Regions from separate parts of the Plantactinospora sp. CA-294935 genome, predicted to be linked through region 1. Evidence: predicted binding sites of a transcription regulator. Region 1 holds the regulator's gene; each other region holds the start of a gene.
The links. Region 1 encodes HrcA, which represses chaperone genes, less so after heat shock. Its sites were predicted from a motif close to GGTTNGCACNCTCNNNNNGAGNGTGCNAACC; they were not measured.
Positions count from the first base shown of each region.

Region 2: groL (chaperonin GroEL) is a predicted target of HrcA. The motif match lies at 5,261-5,291, and genes of this name have one in related genera.
Region 3: groES (co-chaperone GroES) is a predicted target of HrcA. The motif match lies at 3,980-4,010, and genes of this name have one in related genera.

Region 1 covers NZ_JBNJMU010000001.1:3,940,715-3,948,456, forward strand. The annotation lists gene hemW (radical SAM family heme chaperone HemW) at 1-110, shown strand, start outside; gene ACQEVC_RS17670 (DUF4870 domain-containing protein) at 175-906, opposite strand; gene hrcA (heat-inducible transcriptional repressor HrcA) at 1,280-2,302, shown strand; gene dnaJ (molecular chaperone DnaJ) at 2,369-3,505, shown strand; gene ACQEVC_RS17685 (16S rRNA (uracil(1498)-N(3))-methyltransferase) at 3,565-4,308, shown strand; gene ACQEVC_RS17690 (glycoside hydrolase family 3 C-terminal domain-containing protein) at 4,478-6,979, opposite strand; gene ACQEVC_RS17695 (SDR family NAD(P)-dependent oxidoreductase) at 7,097-7,742, opposite strand, start outside.
Region 2 covers NZ_JBNJMU010000001.1:1,719,547-1,727,288, forward strand. The annotation lists gene ACQEVC_RS07760 (hypothetical protein) at 12-446, shown strand; gene ACQEVC_RS07765 (hypothetical protein) at 497-676, opposite strand; gene ACQEVC_RS07770 (SigB/SigF/SigG family RNA polymerase sigma factor) at 762-1,646, opposite strand; gene ACQEVC_RS07775 (GAF and ANTAR domain-containing protein) at 2,126-2,866, shown strand; gene ACQEVC_RS07780 (GAF and ANTAR domain-containing protein) at 2,957-3,685, shown strand; gene ACQEVC_RS07785 (lipopolysaccharide assembly protein LapA domain-containing protein) at 4,034-4,390, shown strand; gene ACQEVC_RS07790 (DUF5994 family protein) at 4,632-5,111, shown strand; gene groL (chaperonin GroEL) at 5,389-6,960, shown strand; gene ACQEVC_RS07800 (BON domain-containing protein) at 7,101-7,742, opposite strand, start outside.
Region 3 covers NZ_JBNJMU010000001.1:3,214,607-3,222,348, forward strand. The annotation lists gene ACQEVC_RS14405 (ATP-binding cassette domain-containing protein) at 1-560, opposite strand, end outside; gene ACQEVC_RS14410 (sugar ABC transporter substrate-binding protein) at 728-1,819, opposite strand; gene ybaK (Cys-tRNA(Pro) deacylase) at 2,177-2,656, opposite strand; gene ACQEVC_RS14420 (THUMP-like domain-containing protein) at 2,667-3,893, opposite strand; gene groES (co-chaperone GroES) at 4,143-4,457, shown strand; gene groL (chaperonin GroEL) at 4,538-6,184, shown strand; gene ACQEVC_RS14435 (molybdopterin-dependent oxidoreductase) at 6,430-7,742, shown strand, end outside.

The sequences.
Region 1 (7,742 bases):
ACCGCGAAACCGGGTTGCTGGACGGGGCGGCGTACGACGCGGGGCGGGCCGTGCTCACCCTGCGCGGGCGGCTGCTGGCCGACGCGGTGGTCCGGGACCTGCTGCCCTGACCCGGCCCCGACAGTGCGATGGCCCGCGCCGGATCCGGCACGGGCCAGCACGGCGCTGTCGGCACTACTTGATCATGCGGATGGACATCGGGTAGCGGTACAGCACGCCCTCGTTGGCCTTCATGCCGGCGATGATCGAGAAGATCAGCACCACCAGCCAGGCGATCAGCGGCAGGAAGAACAGCACGAGGGTGCAGGTCCCGACGATGAGCGAGACGATCGAGATGATGCCCCAGGTGATCTGGAAGTTGAGCGCCTCGACCGCGTGCGCGCGTACGGTCGGCGACTCGTTGCCCTTGGCGAGCAGCGCGACGAGCGAGGCGATGAAGCCGACCACGATGCCGCCGAAGTGGGCGATCAGGGCCCAGGTCTTCTCGTCGCTGTTGGCGTAGCCGGACGGTGCCGGTGCGCCGTACGGGTTGCCCGGTGGCGGGTAGCCGCCCGGTGGCGGGTAGCCGGCACCCGGGTACCCGCCCGGGGGCTGGCCGCCGGGGGGTGGGTAACCGCCGCCGGGGGGTGGGTAACCGCCGGGCGGCGGGTAGCCCCCGGGCGGGGGATAACCGCCACCGGAGGTCGGGTAGGTCCCGCCACCTGACGTCGGGTAGGTCCCGCCGCCCGAGGTCGGGTACGTGCCGCCGCCGGAGGTCGGCGAGGGCGAGCCGGGCGCACCGTACTGGGGTGCGGCGGGCGGGGGGTACCCCTCGCCTGGCGTCGGGTATTGGCCCGGATTCATCGGGGCGGTCGGGTCCGGGGGCGGACCGCCGTATTCTCCGGGAGGGCGAGGCGGTTCAGTCATGGAGGTCACGGTAGGACTCCCGCTCAACCGGCGCCAGCCGCCCCCCGGATTGAACCTTTTTCAACCTGAACCGCGCGGCGCTCACACACCGCGTCTGACCCTGCGGTCCCACGGACCGCAAGGGGAGGTTGAAAAAGGTTCATTGAATCTGGACAATGGCCGACCGTGCCTGCTAGGCCGACCGGGGTAGGGTGTGCTGGCAAGCCTGTTGTCCGGGTTCGGATAGCCCTTCCAATCGATCATCGCGCCGGGTACGCCTTGGTCGTAGACTGGCACTCGCTACAGTCGAGTGCCAGGGCGGACCTGGCCCGACCGTCGTGGCCGCCCCGGTCGTTTCGCCCAGCCGGGGCCGGGACGTCGCAGGGAGGTGAGGATGGGTCTCGACGACCGCAAGCTCGACGTGCTGCGCGCGATCGTGGAGGACTACGTCGCCACCCAGGAACCGGTCGGCAGCAAGGCCCTGGTCGAGCGGCACCAGCTCGGGGTCTCCCCGGCCACCGTCCGCAACGACATGGCCGTGCTGGAGGAGGAGGGTTACATCCGGCAGCCGCACACCAGCGCCGGCCGGGTCCCCACGGACCGTGGCTACCGGCTCTTCGTGGACCGGCTCTCCCGGGTCAAGCCGCTCACCCCGGCCGAGCGCCGGGCGATCGAGCGCTTCCTGGTCGGCGCGGTGGACCTCGACGACGTGGTGCACCGTACGGTCCGGCTGCTCGCCCAGCTCACCCGGCAGGTGGCCGTGGTGCAGTACCCGAGCCTGGCCCGGTCCTCCGTCCGGCACCTGGAGCTGGTGCCGATCTCCACCACCCGGCTGATGCTGGTCATGATCGCCGACACCGGTCGGGTGGAGCAGCGGCTGGTCGAGCTGCCGACCCCGATCAGCGCCGACGACGTGACCGACCTGCGCCGGCTGGTCAACGAGCGGCTCGGCGGCGAGAAGCTGGCCGAGACCCCGCCGCTGGTCCAGGCGCTGGTCGACGAGGTGGCCCCCGGGCTCCGCCCGGCGATGACCACGCTCGCCACGGTGCTGCTGGAGACCCTGGTCGAGCGGCACGAGGAGCGGATCGTGATGGCCGGCACCGCCAACCTGACCCGGGGCGGGCTGCTCGACTTCCAGGGTTCGCTGCGGCCCATCCTCGAGGCGCTCGAGGAGGAGGTCATCCTGCTCAAGCTGATCGGCGAGGTGGAGCCGAACACCCTCCAGGTACGCATCGGCGACGAGAACGAGATCGACAATCTGCGGGCCACCTCGGTGGTCAGCACGGGATACGGTCCGGGTACGACCATCGTCGGCGGACTCGGCGTGTTGGGTCCCACCCGGATGGACTACCCGGGCACCATCGCCACGGTGCGGGCCGTGGCACGCTACGTCGGCGACGTGCTGGCGCAGAACTGACCACCAAAGCTCACCCTGACGACCGGCGGACGGTAACGCGAGACAGACATGAGGACACGGAACGCAGTGGCCAAGGACTACTACGGGATTCTCGGCGTCAGCCGGGACGCCTCCGACGACGACATCAAGCGCGCCTACCGCAAGTTGGCGCGGCAGTACCACCCGGACGTGAATCCGGATCCGGAGGCACACGAGAAGTTCAAGGACATCAACGCCGCGTACGAGGTCCTCTCGGACGACCAGAAGCGGCAGATCGTCGACCTCGGTGGCGACCCGCTGGCCCCCGGCGGCGGCCCCGGGGCCGGCCCGGGCGGTGCCGGTGGGCCGTTCGTCGGCTTCCAGGACATCATGGATGCGTTCTTCGGGGCGGCGGGTGGCGCGCGCGGGCCGCGTCCGCGTACCCGGCCCGGTGCCGACGCGATCCTGCGACTCGAACTCGACCTGCACGAGACGGCGTTCGGGGTGGAGGCGCCGATCGCGGTGGACACCGCCGTGCTCTGCACCACCTGCTCCGGGGCCGGCACGGCGCCCGGTACCCATCTCGCCACCTGTGAGGCGTGCGGCGGGCGGGGCGAGGTGCAGTCGGTGCAGCGGACCTTCCTCGGCCAGGTCGTCTCGTCCCGGCCGTGCACCGTCTGCCAGGGGTACGGCACGGTCATCCCGCACGCCTGCCCGACCTGCGCCGGTGACGGCCGGGTGCGTACCCGCCGCTCGCTGACCGTCAAGATCCCGGCCGGGGTCGAGGACGGCATGCGGATCCGGCTGGCCCAGCAGGGCGAGGTCGGCCCCGGCGGCGGTACGGCCGGCGACCTCTACGTCGAGATCCACGAGCGGCCGCACGACGTCTACTCCCGCAAGGGCGACGACCTGCACTGCCGTGTCACCGTGCCGATGACCGCCGCCGCGCTCGGCACCCGGCTGACCATCAAGACGCTGGACAGCGAGGAGCCGGTCGACGTCAAGCCGGGCACCCAGCCGGGCTCGACGCTGCGGCTGCGGGCCCGGGGGGTGCCGCACCTGCGCGGTACCGGCCGGGGTGACCTCTACGTGCACCTCGACGTGCGTACCCCGACCAAGCTCGACGCCGAGCAGGAGCGGATGCTGCGCGAGTTCGCCAAGACCCGGGGCGAGGAGGTCGCCGAGCTGACCAAGCAGGGCGGCTTCTTCTCCCGGATGCGGGACGCCTTCAACGGCCACGCCTGACGGGCGCGTCGCCCGGCCGGCGAGCCGTGCCGGGCGGACGACCCGCTAACCTGCTCGCCGTGAGCGCGCCGCTGTTCCTGGTCGAGTCGCTGCCGCCCGGCGACTCCGTCACGCTGGACGGTCCGGAGGGGCACCACGCCGCGACCGTGCAGCGGCTGCGTACCGGTGCGGAGCTACTGCTCGCCGACGGGCGCGGCGGCACCCTGACCGCCGTGGTCACCGCCGTCGGCCGGGGCACCCTGACCGCCTCGGTCACCTCCCGGCGGTACGCCGACCCGCCCGACCCGCGCCTGGTGGTGGTGCAGGGCATCGCCAAGGGTGACCGGGCCGAGTTGGCCGTGCAGGCGATGACCGAGGTCGGGGTGGACGAGATCGTGCCGTGGGCGGCCGAGCGTTCGGTGGCGCAGTGGCGCGGCGACCGGGGCGCCCGGGCCCGGGACCGCTGGGTGGCGACCGCCCGCGAGGCGACCAAGCAGGCCCGCCGGCCCTGGCTGCCGGCGATCGCCGGGTCGGCGCAGGCGCCGGACGAGTCGACCCGCGCGGTGGCCCGGCGGATCGCCGGGGCGGCGGCCGGTTTCGTGCTGCACGAGGAGGCGGAGGCCCGGCTCGGCACCGCCGAACTGCCCGCGACCGGTGACGTCGTGCTGGTGGTCGGCCCGGAGGGCGGCGTGTCGCCGGCCGAACTGGAGACGCTGGCCTCGGCCGGCGCCGTACCGGTCCGGCTCGGGCCCGAGGTGCTGCGGACCTCGACCGCCGGGGTCGCGGCACTGGCCGTGCTCTCCACCCGACTCGGCCGCTGGTGACCCCGGGTCCACGATCCGTCCGGGACCGGCTTGCCGGCCGGGACGGCCGACGTCCCGGTGCTCGGGCAGTGTCCGTCCAAGATCCTTGTAGATCTATGGTTCGGAGCTGACCACAGATCTACCAGAATCCTGGCCGGCCTCCCCGGCGGGGTTGGGTGAGGGGGCCGGGTCAGCGGTCGAGGGCGGCGGTCAGGCGTGGGTCGGCGACGCTGCGGCCCGCCTCCACCCGGTACCGGCCGGACCGGGTCCGCCAGCCCTCCGGCTCCCAGACCTGGAAGGTCCGCTCCGGCAGCGGCACCCGTACCGTCACCGCCGCGCCGGGAGCCGCACCGGCAGCGGCGAAGCCGGCCAGCCAGCGGGCCGGACGGTCCGGATCGGTGGCCTCCGGGCCGACGTACACCTGCACCACCTCGCGGCCCGGGCGGGCGCCGGTGTTCCGGACCGTGACCACCGCGACCGGCCCCTCCGGCCCGACCTCGACGGTCAGCGACTCGTACGCCCAGTCGGTGTAGCCGAGCCCGTGCCCGAACGGGAAGAGCGGTGCGGCCCGCCAGCCCCGGTAGCCGACGAAGACCCCGTCGGTGTAGTCGAGCACCCCGTCGACCGGGGTGGTGGACAGCGCCGGGCAGTCCCCGGGCCGGCGTGGCCAGGTGGTGGGGAGCCGTCCGCCCGGTTCCGCCCGCCCCAGCAACACGTCGGCGAGCGCCGCCCCGGCCTCCTGGCCGGGAAACCAGGTGAGCAGGATCGCCGCCACCTCGTCGGCCCAGGGCATCAGCACCGGCGAGCCGGCGTTGACCACCACCACCGTCCGGGGATTGGCCGCCGCGACCCGGGAGACCAGCTCGTCCTGCCGGCCGGGCAGCGCCAGCGTGCTCCGGTCGAACCCCTCCGACTCCACCTCCTCGGTGGTGCCGACCACCACCACCGCCACGTCGGCGCCGGCGGCCGTCCGGACCGCCTCGTCGAGCAGTTCGTCGTCCGAGGCGGCCGTGGGCTCGGCATGCCCGAGGGTGAACGACACGAAGCCCGGGTCTTCGCCGTCGACCATCCGGCGGGTGAGCCGCACCTCGACCGGTTCGCCGGCCCGGACGGAGATCTCGAACCGGCGTTCGACGGTCGCCCGGAAGACCGTCCCGGTCTCCTCGGCCGGGTCGTAGAGCGGACCGTCGAAGAGGTCCACGCCATCCACGGTGAGGGTGAAGACCCCGAAGCCCTCGATCGAGAGCCGGGCGGTGCCGCTGGTCAGCGGCGTGTGTACGGCGGTGAGGTCGACGCTGGCCAGCTCGTCCGGCGGCAGCCCGTCCGGCAGGTCACCCATCCAGCGCACCGTCGCCCGGTCCAGCTCCGCCCGGTGGCGCTCCCGGCCGTCGGCGTCGCGCAGCGTCGCGGTGATCGGGGTCCAGGCCACGCCGCCGGCCGCCGGTAGCCGGAGCCGGGGGTCGGCGCCGACCGCGTACCCGAGGTCGGTGTCGGGGAGCGCGGCGGCCAGCCCGGCGAGCGGGGAGATCGCGTGCGGCGGCGCGACCAGGGCACTGCCGCCGCCCTGGATCCGCGCGTCGTCGGCGAGGGCGCCGAGCACCGCGACCCGGCGCAGCCGGCCCGGGTCGAGCGGCAGCAGGTCGCCGTCGTTGCGGGCCAGCACGAAGGAGCGGACCGCCACCGCGTGCGCCAGGGCAGCGCCGTCCGGCGGGCGCGGCAGGTCGGCCGGGTCCACCACCGGGGGTACGCCGTCGAGCAGCCCGACCCGGCCGGCGAGCCGGAGCACCCGGCGTACCTTCTCGTCCACCTCGGCCTCGGCGACGGTGCCGGCCCGCACGGCGGCGACCAGCGCGGCACCCCACGGATCGCCGACGGCCGGCATCACCACGTCGAGCCCGGCGTTCGCGGACGCCTCGGTGCTCTTCGTCGCCGTCCAGTCGGAGACCACGATCCCGTCGAAGCCCCACTCCCGCCTGAGCAGGTCCCGGAGCAGCCCGGCGTGCTCGGTCATGGTGTGCCCGTTGACCCCGTTGTACGCCGCCATCACCGCCCAGACCCCGGCGGCGACGATCCGCTCGAACGGGACGAGGTAGACCTCCCGGAGCGCCCGCTCGGAGACCCGGACGTCCACGGTCATCCGTTCCGTCTCCGAGTCGTTGGCGACCAGGTGCTTGACCGTGGCGCCCACGCCGAGGTCCTGCACGCCGGTGACATAGCCGACGCCGATCTCGGCGCTGAGCAGCGGATCCTCCGAGTAGCACTCGAAGTGCCGGCCGCCGAGCGGGCTGCGGTGCAGGTTGACGGTGGGGGCGAGGAGCAGGTGGATGCCCTTGCGCCGGCACTCGGCGCCGAGCACCCGGCCGGCCTGCCGGGCCAGCTCGGGATCCCAGGTGGCGGCGAGCGCGGTCGGGCTGGGCAGGGCGGTGGACGGGTCGTCCGGGGTCCAGCGGACGCCGCGTACCCCGACCGGGCCGTCCGACATCACCAGCGAGCCGAGCCCGATCGAGGGTACGGCCGGCAGGGTCCAGAAGTCCTGGCCGGAGAGGAGCCGGACCTTGGTCTCCAGGTCCAGCGCGGCGAGCGCCCGTTCCCGCACCGCGTCGTCCCCGCCGACCGTCGCCGCGTCGTCCCCGCCGACCGTCGCCGGGTCGTCCCCGCCGACCGTCTCCGCGTCCCGCCGATCCACCGTCATCGTCGCGCTCCCTCCACCGGCCGGATATCGATCATCCTGCCAGTCGGAGCCACCTCCCGCTGCCCGACGAGGACCGCCCCGACCCCGGGCGGCACCGCCCGGCGGCCGGCCGGCGGCTCAGGTGCGCAGGTAGGAGGCGCCGTTGAGGTCCACAATGGTGCCGGAGGCCCACTCCGCCTCGGGCGAGGCCAGCCAGTGCACGGCGGCCGCGATCTCCTCCGGCCGGGCGACCCGGTTGAACGGGCTCTGCGCCCGGATCGCGTCGCCGCGCGGCGCCTTGAGGTGCTCGTTGGTCATGTCGGTCTCGACGAAGCCGGGCGCGACGGTGGCGACGGCGATGCCGTACGGGGCCAGGGCCACCGCGAGGGACTGGCCGAGCGCGTTCAGCCCGGCCTTGCTGGCGCCGTACGCCGGCTGGGTCGGCTCGCCCCGGAACGCGCCCCGGGACGAGACGTTGACGATCCGGCCGCCCCGGTCCCGCAGGTGCCGGGCGGCGCACCAGATGGTGTTGGCCGCGCCGAGCAGGTTGACGTCGAGGGTCCGGCGCCACTGCTGCTGCCACTGCTCGTAGGAGGAATCGAAGACCGGGTGCCCGGCGTCCGCGCTGCCGAAGACCCCGGCGTTGTTCACCAGTACGTCGAGTCCGCCGAGCCGTTCGGCCGCGTCGTCGACCATCGCGCGTACCCCGTCCGGGTCGGCGAGATCGGCCTGGACCGCCACGTGCCCCTCGCCGGGCAGGGCGGCGACGAGTTGCTCGGCCAGC
Region 2 (7,742 bases), 2.2 Mb from region 1:
GGGAGCATCGGATGACTGTCCCACCGGTCCACACCATGTCCGCCACCGAGTCGTTGAGTGATCTTGTAAGGCGGATCGCTGATCGGGACCAGGCGGCCTTCAGTCGCCTCTACCGTCGTCTCGTCCGCTCGGTCTTCCTGCAGGTCTGCGAGAGCCTCGGCAGCCCGGCAGACGCCGTTCCGGTGACCCGGGCGGTGTTCGTCGAGGTGTGGCGGCTCGCGCCGGTCTCCGACGCCCGTCGAGACGACGTGCTGGTCTGGATCACCGGCATCGCCGCTCGCCGTGCCGGCGACAAACTCCGGGAGATCGACCACGATTCGTCGGCCGTCAGCACCGACTACGACGGACACTTCGATCGCGAGCTGGCAGCCGGTTTTGGTACCGAACCGTCCACAGTGTGGTCCGCGCCTCCCGGGACGCGGCGTACAGGTGGTCTTCGACATTGACGAGCGAGCGCCCCTCCGCATCGACGACGCGGAGGGGCCCACACAAGGCGTCATCCCGACGCGATGTCGGCGGGTGTCATCGTGGCGGGGTGGATGTCGAGCATCCGGAGCAGCGAGCCGTTGAGGTTCGTGTCGACCATCCGGGGCAGTTCCCGGTCGACCCAGTCGGCCCTGGCCGACAGACCTCTCGCCCGCAGTCTTGCGACGATCTCGGCGCGATGGATGTGCATGGCATGTCCCTTCGGCTGTGTTTCGTGGATGACGCCGCCGTTTCCCGGGGGGCGGTGCCGTTTCTGGATGGCGGCTAGCGCAGCGTCACTTGTCGCCGAGCCCGGCCAGTGCGATCGGAGTGGCCCGAAGTCGGGTGAGGGTTCGATTCAGCAGTCGGGATACCTGCATCTGGGACACCCCGATCTCGGCGGCGATCTGGGTCTGGGTCATGTTGTCGTAGAACCGCATGGCGAGGATGCGGCGCTCTCGTACGGGAACCGTCGCGAGGAGTAGTCGCAGCGTCAGGCGGTCGTCCACGCGGGCGTAGTGCGGATCGACGCCGCCGAGGAGGTCGATGGGCTCGTCGCCGGTTTCCACCGCGGATGGGGCGTTCAGCGACGTCAGGCGGTAGACCTGTTCGGCACCGAGCGCGGCACGGAGTTGGTCGACGGTGATGTGCAGGTGGTCGGCGAGTTCGGCCGGCGTCGGGGTACGGCCCCGTTGCTGGCTGAGTTCGCCGCTGGCGGTCCTGACCTCGCCGGTCAGTTCCTGCATCGCGCGTGGTACCCGCATTCCCCAGGTCGTATCCCGGAAGTGCCGTTTGAGGGCGCCGAGGATGGTCGGGACGGCGTAGGAGACAAAGGCGGTCCGGCGGTCCGGGTCGTACCCGTCGACGGCGTTGACCAGGGCGACGGCGGCGACTTGGGCCAGGTCGTCGAAGGGTTCGCCGCGTCCGGTGTAGCGCCGTGCGAGTCGATGTGCCGTCGGCAGGTTCGCCTCGATGGCCCGGGCTCGGATTCTGACGCGGTCGGAATGCCCGGCGGGCAGGGCGTCGCGTTGGCGAAGTAGCTGCTCGGTGCCGGTCGACGCGCGGGCTGGTCGGACGTCAGGGGGCGGGGCAACAGTCTGCACGGCGGCCCAGGGCAGCCGGGGGTCGCTGATGACCGGCGTCGTCCCTTCGGTGGGGCGGTGGGGCGGACCTGTGTTCATGGTTGACTCGGCGGGAACGGTCATGGTGATCAACGCCCTCGGGGAAGCCGCCGCAGTGTGCCGGCGGGGACGGCGCCCCCGCACTGAAGGCGCCTGGAGTCGCTGGGTGACCGCAAGGTCCGGGCGGCGAGGGGACGCCAGCGTGAACGCTGACTGGCGCGTCGGTGTGGTGGGGGCGGGTCCTGCGGATCACTCTACGCCCTCATCAAGTGGGTACGACCGGCCCGGCGCGGCCGGATCGTGCCGTCATTACCGGCGACGCCGCGCGGGGAACGTGCGACACGAGCGCGGCGACCGGGCGGGCCCCGGACTGTCCGGCGTAGGCTGGCCGGTGACAAGCCGCCATGCAGCGAGTCGCGTTCGACCCGGTCCCCGTCCTACGTCACCTGCCCGTCGCGGCCCTGACGAACCGTTCGGGGTATCGGAGGCGCCTTCGTGGATTCACCTCTGGTGCCGCCCTGTTCGGGTGGAGCGGTGCGATGACCGCCGATCGCCGGACGCGGTTGTGGAGCCTGGTCGTCGAACACGCCCAGGGCCGGCCGGTCACGGTCGAACATGTCTGTGCCGCCGTGATGTCGGCCACCGGGCTGGACGGTGCCGCCGTCACGGTGCTCGGCACCGGCTTCCGCCAGACGGTGTACGCCAGCGATGACGTCGCGTCGGACCTGGCAGAGCTGACCCTGACCCTCGGCGAGGGACCGGCCGCCGATGCCGTCGCCGGCGCCCCGGAACTGGTCGCCGACCTGACGGCCCCGGACTGCCTGGTCCGCTGGCCGGTGTTCGCACCGGCGGCGATGCGCACCGGGGTGTGTGCGTCGTTCGCGCTACCGCTGCGGGTCGGTGCGGCCCGCATCGGTGTCCTGGACCTCTACCGTGCCCGACCCGGTGGCCTGGACCGCGAGCAACTGGCCGACGTGCTGATGCTCGCGGACACCGTCTGCGCGCTGCTGCTCGACGCCGCGCAGCACAATCGGTCACGCCCGGACGGACGCTGGCCCGAGCAGGTCGGCCTGCACCACCCCGAGGTACACCAGGCCACCGGAATGGTGACCGTGCAACTGGGGGTGAGCGCGGCGGTGGCCCTCATCCGGCTGCGCGCCTACGCGTACTCCCATGACCGACGGCTGCGGGACGTCGCCAGCGACGTGGTCGCCCGACGCCTCCGCTTCGGCCCCCACCTCGACCGGGGCTCCGACGAGGGCGGGGGCACTGACCGCTGAGTTCGGAACCGGCATGTCCGTGTCAGGTTCGCCGAGTCGTGGCAGCCGGCTGCCGGACGGCAGGTCTACGCTGTGCCGAGGGAGAGTGAGATGGCCGAGATCCAGCTGACCAATGTGTTCGTCGAGTTGGCCGACACTCTCGTCGACGAGTTCGACGTGATCGACTTCATGCACGTCTTGACCGAGCGGTGTGTGCAGCTCTTGGGTGTCTCGGCTGCCGGGCTGCTGCTGACCGACCAGCAGGGCACGCTGCAGGTCGTGGCGGCCTCCTCCGAACGGACCCGACTGCTGGAGCTGTTCCAACTACAGACCGACCAGGGCCCGTGCGTGGACTGCTTCCGTACCGGCCGACCCGTGTCGGTCGCCGACCTCAGCACCGCCGGCCGCTGGCCGCGCTTTGCCGCAGCCGCGGCCGAGGTCGGATTCGCCTGCGTGCACGCCCTGCCGATGCGCCTGCGTACGGAGGTCATCGGTGCGCTGAACCTGTTCGACAGGCAGCCGGGCGCGCTCGGTGAGGACAAGCTGCATGTCGCCCAGGCCCTGGCCGACGTGGCCACCATCGGCCTGCTGCAGCAACGCGCCATCCACCGCCGCGACACCCTCACCGAACAGCTACAAACCGCGCTGAACAGCCGCGTCCTGATCGAACAGGCCAAGGGCGTTCTGGCCGAACGCCTCCAACTGGACATGGCCGAAGCCTTCACACTGCTTCGCAACGACGCCCGCAGCCACAACCGGCGGCTGTCCGATCTCGCGCAGGCCATCGTCGACGGGACCGAACAGACCCCACCAACGACGGTCACCGGCCCGAGCCGGTGACCTCCTCAGCGGGATCGACAGCCGCAACCCGCGCCGAGGGGAGCGATGTCGCGGCGCTCGGCAGAGGTGGTCGTAGCGTGCGGGGCCCGGGCGAACCGCCCGGGGCTCTCGTCCCCCCGCTCCCCTCCAAGGAACATCCAGGTCCAGTTCCTCCGACGAACGGTCGACGGCCTCGTGGCCGGGGATTGGAGTAGCCGCAGCGGTGTAAGCGACACCCAGACGGGATCTTCGGTCGAGGCAACTGGGCATATCGGGCCGAACAGGCGTACGATGGGGCTATCCCGGAAGCGACGACAACTCAGCCTTGAGGTGCCCGCCATACCGGCCCACCCCCCAGAGGGGGATGTCATGTCCGACCTTCTCCGCACCACCCAAGGCGCACCGGTCGATTCGGCCACCACGGCACCGCCGAAGCCCTCGGCCGCACCGACGTCGACGTCGCCGACGACGACCCGGATGCCACACACCCGCACCGGCGCCGCCTGGTTCGGGATCTGCGCCGCCGCGCTCATCTGCGTGGTGCTCATCGTCTTCATGCTGCAGAACACCCGCAGCGTCGAGATCAGCTTCCTGTGGATGCACGGCACTCTGCCGTTGGCCCTGGCCCTGCTGATCGCCGGTGTGGGCGTCGCGATCCTGACCATGGTGGTCGGCGTCGCCCGTATCACCCAACTGCGTAGGCTGTCCCGCCGCCGGCGTCACTGATCCGCGCCCTGGATCTGGGCGTACGACGAGCCGGGCGCGATGAGCCGCTGCGGTTGCGCAGCTGCGCCCTTCCGCTACCCCGCCGGCAAATTCGACGCCTCGGCCTGCCGTTCTCCCGACCTCAGCCCCTCGCCGGATCCCTTGCGGCGACGGGCGGAAGGAACCTGCCATGACACACGCCACTGCTACCAGCCGCGCGACGACGATCTCGCCAACGCCGCCATCGACTCCACGACTGCGGATGGAACCCACCGGCTCCCGCCGTACCCTCCTGGACGGCGGTTGGTGGCCCCGCTCGACCGACCCCGTCGCGGAACTGCCGGGGCTCGTCCTGGCCATCGACAAACTACGCGGACCCGTCACCAGGCTCGTCCTCGCCGCCGACGGCTGGGACATCCACCCCCGCCGGCTGGGGGTGGGTGACCGGGTCCTCCGGCTGGGCTACTTCAGCAGCCAGCCCATCAGCTTACTCACCGCGCTGTGCGCCAACGGCGACCGCGTCGACCTGCTGATCGTCCCGCCGAAGACCGCGAGCGACACCGCCGACGCGGCGATGGTCCTCGCCGCCGTCACCAGCAACCAGGTCCACCCCCAACACATCCTGCTCGCCGTCACCACGTCCACTCCGCGTGCGGTCGATGACGCTCCCGTAGCGGTGTGGGAGGACGAAGGCGGTCAGCCAGGTCTCACACCGCCCCGGATCTTGTCGGAGACGCGGTAGGGCGGCATCGTCCCGCCGACGATGTGGACAGACCACGGTGGGGCGGGGTTTCGGTACCGCACGCACCCGGCGGCGCCACACGGCGGCGTACGACGAGTTCCCGAGGAGGACGTTGTCCTTGCACTCTCGGGCGGCGAGTGCTAGACCATAGTTAGCACTCGCCCTTCGTGAGTGCCAGCCGAATGGGATGAGCCCTTTGTGGGCGTGCGCGATGTGTTCGTCGCAGGTCGGTCCGAGCAGTGCTGAACGTCGGCACGACGAGTAGAGGACGACACAGATGGCCAAATTGATCGTATTCGGTGAAGACGCCCGTCGCGGCCTCGAACGCGGCATGAACATGCTCGCCGACACGGTGAAGGTGACGCTCGGCCCCAAGGGCCGCAACGTCGTGCTGGGTAGCGGATGGGGTGCGCCGACCATCACCAACGACGGTGTGAGCATCGCCAAGGAGATCGAACTCGACGACCCGTACGAGAAGCTCGGTGCCGAGTTGGTCAAGGAGGTCGCGAAGAAGACCGACGACGTGGCCGGGGACGGCACGACGACGGCCACCGTCCTGGCCCAGGCACTGGTGCGGGAAGGACTGCGCAACGTTGCCGCCGGGGCGAACCCGGTCGCACTCAAGCGCGGCATCGAACAGGCCGTGGTCGCGGTGACCGAGGCGCTGCGCCACCAGGCCCAGGAGGTCGAGACCAGGGCGCAGATCGCGGCCACGGCGTCCATCTCCGCCGCCGACCCTGTTGTCGGTGAACTCATCGCCGAAGCGATGGACAAGGTCGGCAAGGAAGGCGTGATCACCGTCGAGGAGGGCAACACCTTCGGCCTGGAGCTGGAGTTCACCGAAGGCATCCGCTTCGACAAGGGCTACATCTCGCCCTACTTCGTCACCGACGCCGAACGGATGGAAGCCGTTCTCGACGACCCGTACCTGCTCATCGTCGAGAACAGGATCTCGAACCTGACCGACCTCCTCCCGATCCTGGAGCAGGTCATGCATGCGGGCAAGCCGCTGGCCATCATCGCCGAGGACGTCGAGGCGGAGGCCCTCGCCACCCTTGTCGTCAACACGGTCCGCGGCACCCTCACCTCGGTCGCGGTCAAGGCGCCCGGCTTCGGTGACCGCCGCACGGCCATGCTGGCCGACCTCGCCGTCCTCACCGGCGCTCAGGTTGTCAGCGACACCGTCGGTCACACGTTGGGCAACGTGACCCTCGACATGCTCGGCCGGGCCCGCAGGGTGGTCGCCACCCTGGACGAGACCACCGTCGTCGACGGTGCGGGTGAGCTGGACCAGATCGCCGGGCGCGTCGCGCAGCTCCGCTCCGAGATCCAACACAGCGACTCCGACTACGACCGGGAGAAGCTGCAGGAGCGGCTGGCGGCATTGGCCGGCGGCATCGCGGTGATCAAGGTCGGTGCGGCCACCGAGGTGGAACTCCGGGAGCGTAAGCACCGCATCGAGGACGCCGTCCGCAACGCCAGGGCCGCCATCGAGGAGGGCCTGCTACCCGGCGGTGGTGTGGCGTTGGCCAACGCCGCGGGCACGGCGTTCGACAAGCTCGACCTGGCCGGTGACGAGGCCACCGGCGCGAACATCGTACGGGTAGCCCTCACCGCGCCGCTCAGGCAGATTGCCAGCAACGCCGGCCATGAGGGAGCGGTGGTGGCAGAGAGGGTCAGCTCACTTCCACCCGGCCAGGGCCTCGACGCCGCCACGGGCGAGTATGTCGACATGATCAAAGCGGGCATCGTCGAACCTGCCAAGGTGACCCGTTTCGCATTGCAGAACGCTGCGTCGATTGCCGCGCTGTTCCTGAGCACCGAGGTACTCATCGTCGACAAGCCGTAGCCGCCCGGGCGCCGGGTCGCCGGCACCTCGGGTCTGGCACCGTCCGGGTCGGCCAGCACGGCTACGGCCGCACTGGCCGACCCGGACAGGGATGAAGCAGATCGGCCCGGCCGTCTCCGGACGGCCGGGCCGATCTGGGATCAGGCGGTGACGGTGAGCTGGTTCTTGACGCTGGTGACGCCGGCACCCGACCACGCCACGTTCTCGGCCTGACGGCGTTCGGCGCACGAGCGTACGGCCCCCCGCAGCGTTACCTCGGTGCCGTTGACCTCCGCCTCGACCTGCTCGGCGTCGAGCTGGGCGTTACGCCGGATCGCCGAGCCGATCGCCGCTTTCAGGTCGTCGGAAGCCGATGCGGGCGCCATCAGCCTGATGGTGTTGCTGACCGCCGTGACGCCCCTGAGATACATGACCGCGCGTGCGGCGGCCTCCCGCTCGTAGTGGCGGGTGACGGTGCCGGAGAGGGTGACCACACGATTGTGGACCCCGACCGTGACGGCGTCGGAGGGTACGTCGACCGCCCAGCCGAGCATTTGGTTCGCCGCCTCGGCGATGTCGCGGTCCTTGGCGCCGAACGCGCCCGGGTCGCGGACCACGATGTCGACGGCGACGGCCTGCACACCGGCCACCCGCATGGCCGCCCGTTTCGCCGTATGCCGCTCGGGCAGCGTGCCCACGTCACCGGAGAGTGTCACCACGCCGGCGTTCGCCAGCACCACGAGATGCGCGGCGTCAATGCTGGAATCGAAAGTCAGTTCGTTGGTGACGTTGGTCTGCAGGTC
Region 3 (7,742 bases), 730 kb from region 1:
ACCAGCTCGAGCACCTGGGCGGTCTGCGCCACACCGAGCGCGGCGGTCGGCTCGTCGAGGATGACGAGTCGGCTGTTCCAGAGCACGGCCTTGGCGATCGCCACGGTCTGCCGCTGCCCGCCGGAGAGGCTGGAGACGTGCTGCCGCAGCGACTTCACGGTCCGGACGGAGAGCCCGGCCAGGGTCTCGGCGGCCATCTGTTCCATGGTCGGCTCGTCCAGGACGAGGCCGCTGCGCTTCTCCCGGCCGAGGAACATGTTCTGCACGATGTCGAGGTTGTCGCAGAGCGCGAGATCCTGGTAGACGACCTCGATGCCGAGGGTGGCGGCGTCCCGGGGGTTGTGGATGTGCACCGGTCGGCCCTCGAACAGGATCTCGCCGCCGTCGGCCGAGTAGATGCCGGCGACGCACTTGACGAGGGTGGACTTGCCGGCACCGTTGTCGCCGACGAGCGCGGTCACCTCGCCGGGATTGACCGAGAGGTTGACGTCGCGGAGGACCTGGACGGGACCGAAACTCTTGTCGATCCCGCGAAGTTCCAGCAGGGGTGTCGCGGACACGGGTTGGTCTCCTTTACGCGGGTGTCCGGTGGCGGGTACCGATCGCGGGGTGTCCGATCACGGGTCCGGTCCAGTCTCTCTGGTGGCGAGCACGCCGCCCGGTACGGATGGTTCCGTACCGGGCGGCGTCTCGGCGGGGCCTGTCGAGCCCGATGCCGTGCTCCGGGTCAGCTAATGCCGGCCTCGGTGCAGGCTGCGGCGAAGGCACCGGTGCAGAGCTCTTCCTTGCTGACGTAGCCGTCGGTGACGACGTCCTTCACGTTCTCCTTGTAGATGGCCTTCGGCTCCAGCAGCACCGCCGGCACGTCCCGGTTGCCCTCCGGGTCCTTCACGGTGGTGGGCGCGGCCTTCTTCTCGCCCTTGGCCAGCGCGATCGCCAGCTCCGCAGCCGCGTCGGCCTCCTTCTTGACCGCCTTGTAGACGGTCATGCACTGGTCACCGGCGAGGATGTTCTGCAGGCCCTGCACGCTGGCGTCCTGGCCGGTCACCGGGACCTTGCCGTTGAGCTTGTTCCGCTTCAGCACGGAGATGACCGCGTTGCCCAGCCCGTCGTTCGCGGCCAGTACGCCGTCGATCTTGCCGTTCTGCTGGGTCATCATCTGCTCGAAGATGGTGCCGGCCTGGGCGTTGTCCCAGGCGGGCACCCACTGGTCCGGGCCCTTGACGTACTCGCCGGAGTCGTACTTGGGCTTGAGCACGCCGTCGTAGCCGTTCTTGAACAGCGTGGCGTTGTTGTCGGTCTCCGAGCCGTTCAGTTCGGCGATGACCGGCTTCTGGGCGCCCTTGTCGGTCAGGCACTTGACCAGACCCTCGCCCTGGAGCTTGCCGACGCCCTCGTTGTCGAAGCTGACGTAGTACTCGGCCGAGCCGCCCAGGGTCAGCCGGTCGTAGTCGATGGTGAGCACGCCCTGGCTCTTGGCCTTGTCCAGCACCGCCTTGCCGGTGCCGGAGTCCAGGTTGACGATCATCAGGACGTTGACGCCCTCGGTCATCATCTGGTCGGCGAGGGTCTGGAACTGTGCCTTGTCGCCCTGGGCGTTCTGGATGGTGTGCTTGACGCCGGCGGCCTTGAACGCCGCCTCCAGGTACTTGCGGTCTGCGGTCTCCCAGCGGACCGAGGAGGCGCTGTCCGGGAGGATGACGCCGATCATCGGCTCGGCGGTGCTGCCACCTTCGCCGCCGGAATCGTCGCCGCAGGCGGCGAGACCGCCCGTGGCCAGCAGGCCCACGGCAGCGATGGTGAGGATCCCTCTGCGCATTGCACGGGTCCTTTCGGGGTGGGTGTGGTGTCTCGGGTCGGAGCGGTGGTACGCCCGAGCGGGTCGCCGTGCTGCCCGGTGGCCTCCCCCCGTTGGGCTGCCTCGCCAGCGGCTCCGCCGGGTCGCTCCGGCAGAGTTCTTGGTGGGCTGTGGCGACCGCCCGCCTCACTTTTGTTGTGTCCGGCAACGTATTGCGCGAGAGCTCTTCGGGGCAAGGTCGTCGAGGTCACGAGTTTGTTGTTGCGGATAACAATTCGGCAACGTGACGGACATCCCGGCATTGGCCAGCGGCGATACGCCGGAAATGATCGTTCGCGGTGGCTGGCTCGCCGGACACCCGGCGCGGCCCGGCCGGGATCAGGGCGCGGCGACCGGTGCGGTGGTGGCGGAGGTGAGCCGGATCAGGTCGGCCGGGGCGAGTTCGAGTTCCAGCCCGCGGCGGCCCGCTGAGACGTAGATGGTGGGGAAGCGCTCGGCCGAGGCGTCGATCACGGTACGCAGCGCCTTGCGCTGACCCAGCGGACTGATCCCGCCCCGGACGTAGCCGGTGGTCCGCTCGGCCAGCGCCCGGTCGGCCAGCGACGCCCGCTTGCCGCCGACCGCCGTCGCCAGCGTCTTGAGGTCGAGTTCCCCGGTGACCGGTACCACTGCCACGGTCAGCATCCCGTCGACGCTGGCGACCAGCGACTTGAAGACCCGCTCCGGCGGTACGCCCAGCGCCGCCGCCACCTCGGCGCCGTAGTTCGGGGTGTCCGGCGCGACGTCGTACGGGTGCAGGGTGTGCGGGACCCGCTGCCGTGCCAGCAGCGCGGTCGCCGGGGTGCCCCTGCCTGCCATGATCCGCACCCTACCCGGTCGAGGCGTCCGGTTCCGGGGCCGGCACCGGACGGCAGAGCAGCACCGTGGGGGCGTCGGCGATCCGGGTCAGCACCAGGCTGATCGGCTTGCTGCCGGCCAGCCGCAGGTCGCGGCGGAGCCGCTCCGGCTCCAGCGCGGAACCCCGCTTCAGGATCTCCGCCCGCCCGACGTCGAGGTCCCGCAGCCGGGCGCGCAGCCGCTTCAGCGAGAACGGCAGCGACTCGACCACCTCCAGGCACCGGGCGTACGGGGTGGGGCGGGCGGCGTCGGCGTAGACGTACGCGATCTCGGGGTCGGCGAGCGTGCCGCCGACCGTACCGGCGAACTCGGCGACCAGGTGCGCGCGGACCACCGCCGGGTCGGGGTCGTAGAGGTAGCGCCGGACCGGGCCGACCGGGGCCCGCCGGCTGCCGTCGCCGGTCAGTTCGTGCAGCGCCGTCGTCCCGGCCAGCAGGGTGGCCCGGCGGGGCGCGGCGGCGAGCGGGCCGGACCAGACGGTCGCCTCGACCAGGTCGCCGTCGACGCTGACCCACTCGCCCTCGGCATCCGCCGGCAGCAGCCGGTGGTCGATCCCGGGTGCGACCTTGAAGACCGTCCGGGGGACCCGGCCGGCCAGGCCGAGCAGGAAGTCCCAGGGTGGGGAGTAGGCGGCCGGGTCGAAGATCCGCCGGCCGGTACCGGCCGTCCGCCGCGCCGGATCGCAGAACACCGCGTCGACCGGCTCGTCGACGGCGGTGAGGTCGAACCGGGTCGCGTCGCCGACGGTCACGGTGAACCGGTCGGCCACCCCGGCCGCCCCGGCGTTCGCGGCGGCCATCGCCGCGGTGACCGGATCGGCCTCCACGCCGTACACCCGGATGCCGGCCCGGGCGGCGGCGAGCGCGTCGGCGCCGAGGCCGCAGCCGAGATCGACCAGGGTGCGTACCCCGGCGGCGCGCAGCCGGGCGGCCCGGCGCGCCGCGACCCCGGCCCGGGTTGCCTGTTCCAGCCCGGCCCGGGTGAAGAACATCCCGGCCGCCTCCGGGCCGAACTTGGCGGTCGCCCGGCGCCGCAGCTCGGCCTGGGTCAGCGCGGCGGCGGCCAGCCCGGCCGGTACCCCGGCCGAGCGCAGCGCGGCCGCCGCGGCCAGCGGGTCGCCGCCGGCCAGCTCGGCGGCCCTGGCCAGCGCGGTTTCCCCCGCCGGGGTACGCAGCGCGGCGAACTGCTCGGGATCCACCGGAGCATTGTGCCGGCCAGGGTCACCGAAGGGTGTGTCGGGTTGGCACTCTCCTTGACGGAGTGCTAGCCGTCGGCATAACCTGCGGTTAGCACTCTCAAACCGAGGGTGCCAGCTTTCGGGCCGTTGTCCGGGAGCTGAACGCCAGGCGGACCGGCACCCGCGACGACGGACCCGCCCGGTGGCATGTGGCAGATTGACGCTGGTCGGCTCGCCGGCCGGTACAGAAACCAAGTACCCCAGGAGGGTATGCCCGTGACTACCGCGACCAAGGTTGCGATCAAGCCGCTCGAGGACCGGATCCTGGTCCAGGCGAACGAGGCTGAGACGACCACGGCGTCGGGCATCGTGATTCCCGACACCGCCAAGGAGAAGCCGCAGGAGGGCACCGTCCTCGCTGTCGGCCCCGGCCGTTTCGACGACGACGGCAACCGGATCCCGGTTGACGTGAAGGTCGGCGACACGGTCATCTACTCGAAGTACGGCGGCACCGAGGTCAAGTACGCCGGCGAGGAGTACCTGGTGCTCTCCGCCCGCGACGTCCTCGCCGTCATCGAGAAGTGATCTGACTGATCCACTGACGCTGCCCCGGACCGGCCCCGCCGGGCCGGGGCAGCGCTGCGTGAAGGGACCCTGTTAACACAATGGCGAAGATTCTGAGCTTCTCGGATGACGCCCGGCACCTGCTGGAGCACGGTGTCAACACGCTCGCGGACACGGTCAAGGTCACTCTCGGCCCGCGTGGGCGCAACGTCGTCCTGGACAAGAAGTTCGGTGCTCCGACGATCACCAACGACGGCGTGACCATCGCCAAGGAGATCGAGCTCACCAACCCGTACGAGAACCTCGGCGCGCAGCTGGTCAAGGAGGTGGCGACCAAGACCAACGACGTCGCCGGCGACGGGACCACCACCGCCACCGTGCTGGCCCAGGCGATGGTCCGGGAGGGCCTGCGCAACGTCGCGGCCGGTGCCGGCCCGGCCGGGCTGAAGCGCGGTATCGACCTGGCGGCCGAGAAGATCTCCTCGGCGCTGCTGGAGAAGGCCGTCGAGGTGGGCAGCCGGGAGTCGATCGCGCACGTGGCGACCATCTCGGCCCAGGACGCCACCATCGGCGACCTGATCGCCGAGGCGATGGAGAAGGTCGGCCGGGACGGTGTGATCACCGTCGAGGAGGGCTCGACCCTGGCCACCGAGCTGGAGGTCACCGAGGGCCTCCAGTTCGACAAGGGCTTCATCTCGCCGAACTTCGTCACCGACACCGAGGCGCAGGAGGCGGTGCTCGACGAGCCGTACATCCTGATCACCACCCAGAAGATCTCCTCGATCGAGGAGCTGCTGCCGCTGCTGGAGAAGGTCCTCCAGACCGCGAAGCCGCTGCTGATCATCGCCGAGGACGTGGAGGGGCAGGCGCTCTCCACCCTGGTGGTCAACGCGATCCGCAAGACCGTCAAGGTCTGCGCGGTGAAGGCGCCCGGCTTCGGCGACCGGCGCAAGGCGATGCTCCAGGACATGGCGATCCTGACCGGTGGCGAGGTGGTCGCCCCCGAGCTGGGCTACAAGCTCGACTCGGTCGGCCTGGAGGTGCTCGGCACCGCCCGCCGGGTCGTGGTCGACAAGGACAACACCACCGTGATCGACGGCCGGGGCCGGGACAACGACGTCACCGAGCGGATCACCCAGATCCGCAAGGAGATCGAGGCGTCCGACTCCGACTGGGACCGCGAGAAGCTCCAGGAGCGGCTGGCGAAGCTCTCCGGCGGCATCGCGGTGATCAAGGCCGGTGCGGCGACCGAGGTCGAGATGAAGGAGCGCAAGCACCGCATCGAGGACGCCATCGCCGCGACCAAGGCCGCGGTCGAGGAGGGCACCGTACCGGGCGGCGGTGCCGCGCTGGTGCAGATCGTCTCGGCGCTCGACGGCGACCTGGGCCTTACCGGTGACGAGAAGGTGGGCGTCTCGATCGTCCGCAAGGCGCTGGTCGAGCCGCTGCGGTGGATCGCCCAGAACGCCGGCCACGACGGCTACGTGGTGGTGCAGAAGGTCGCCGAGCAGGGCTGGGGCAACGGCCTCGACGCCGCCACCGGCGAGTACAAGGACCTGGCCAAGGCCGGCATCATCGACCCGGTGAAGGTGACCCGCAACGCGGTCACCAACGCGGCGTCGATCGCCGGGCTGCTGCTGACCACCGAGAGCCTGGTCGTGGAGAAGCCGGAGAAGGCCGAGCCGGCCGCCGCCGGTGGGCACGGCCACGGTCACGGGCACGGCCACCAGCACGGTCCGGGCTTCTGACCGGTCCGGGCCCGGATCGCGTTGATCCGTACCCCCGGTCGCGACACCGAGATCCGCGTGAGCGGTCCGGCGTGGGAGTCTCCACGTCCGGCGCCCCGCTCACGCGGATCTTCGTTTCTGCGCCAGAGGCGCGCCGGGACGCCGAGACGGCGGCGGTCACCCTGCACAGCGGGCTCGCCGGCACCGGGATTACGAACCCCTGACGTGCCTTTCCCGCTCGGGTCCCGGCCGGCAACACTGGTCGGATGAGGGTGATCCCGGATCTGGGCGGTAACGGACCGGCACCGACCGTCCCGGGCCGGCACGGCGGCCTGCCGCGCCGGTTCGGTGCGCTGGCCGGGTTGGCCGCCGCGGCCGTCGCGGTCGGGGTGGCCGAGGCGGTGGCGGTGCTCACCGGGGCGCGCTCCGCGCCGCTGGTCGCGGTCGGCGGCGTGGTGGTGGACCTGGCGCCCGCACCGCTCAAGCGGTTCGCCGTCGACGTCTTCTACGTGTACGACAAGATCGCACTCCTGGTCGGCACCGCCGTACTGCTGGCCGGGTTCGCCGCACTGGTCGGGCTGGTCGCGGTCCGCTCGCTGCCCCTCGGGTACGCCGGGATCGCCCTCTTCGGCGCGGTCGGCGTACTGGCGGCGCTGACCCGCCCCGGGGCCGGTCCGGTCGCGGTGCTGCCCTCGCTGGTCGGCGCCGTACTCGCGGCCGGCGTGCTCCGGCTCTTCGTCGCCGGCCCGCTCGGCCGAGCCCTGGCCACGCCGATCGAGGCGACCGGGCCGGTGCCGGCCGGCGTGCCGCCCTCCGCTGCCGCGTACCCGGACGCGTACGCCCGGCGGCGGTTCCTGACCGGGGTCGGGGTGGCGGTCGGCGCGGCGGCGGTCGGCGGCTTCGGCGGGCGCTGGCTGTCGACCCGGCGAGGTGTCTCGGCCGCCCGCGCGGCGATCGAGCTGCCGCTCCCGGCCAGCCCGGCGGCGCCGGTGCCGCCGAACGCCGAGCTGGCGGTGCCGGGGCTGTCCTCGTACGTCACGCCGAACCGGGACTTCTACCGGATCGACACCGCACTGGTGGTGCCACGGGTGGACCCGGAGGGATGGCAGTTGCGGATTCACGGCCGGGTGCGCAATCCGATCACGCTGAGCTATGCCGACCTGCTCGCCCGGCCGATGATCGAACGGCACATCACCCTCGCCTGCGTCTCCAACGAGGTCGGCGGCGACCTGATCGGCAACGCCCGCTGGCTCGGCGTACCGCTCGGGCCGCTGCTCGCCGAGGCGGGGCCGCTGCCCGGGGCGGACCAGGTGGTGGCCCGCTCCACCGACGGCTGGACCTGCGGCAGCCCGACCGAGGTGCTCACCGACGGCCGGGACGCGATGCTGGCCGTCGGGATGAACGGCGAACCGCTGCCGATCGAGCACGGCTTCCCGGTCCGGGTGGTGGTACCCGGCCTGTACGGCTACGTCTCGGCCTGCAAGTGGCTGGTGGAGCTGGAGCTGACCAGTTTCGCCGACTTCGACGCGTACTGGGTGCCCCGGGGCTGGTCGGCGCGGGGACCGATCAAGACCCAGTC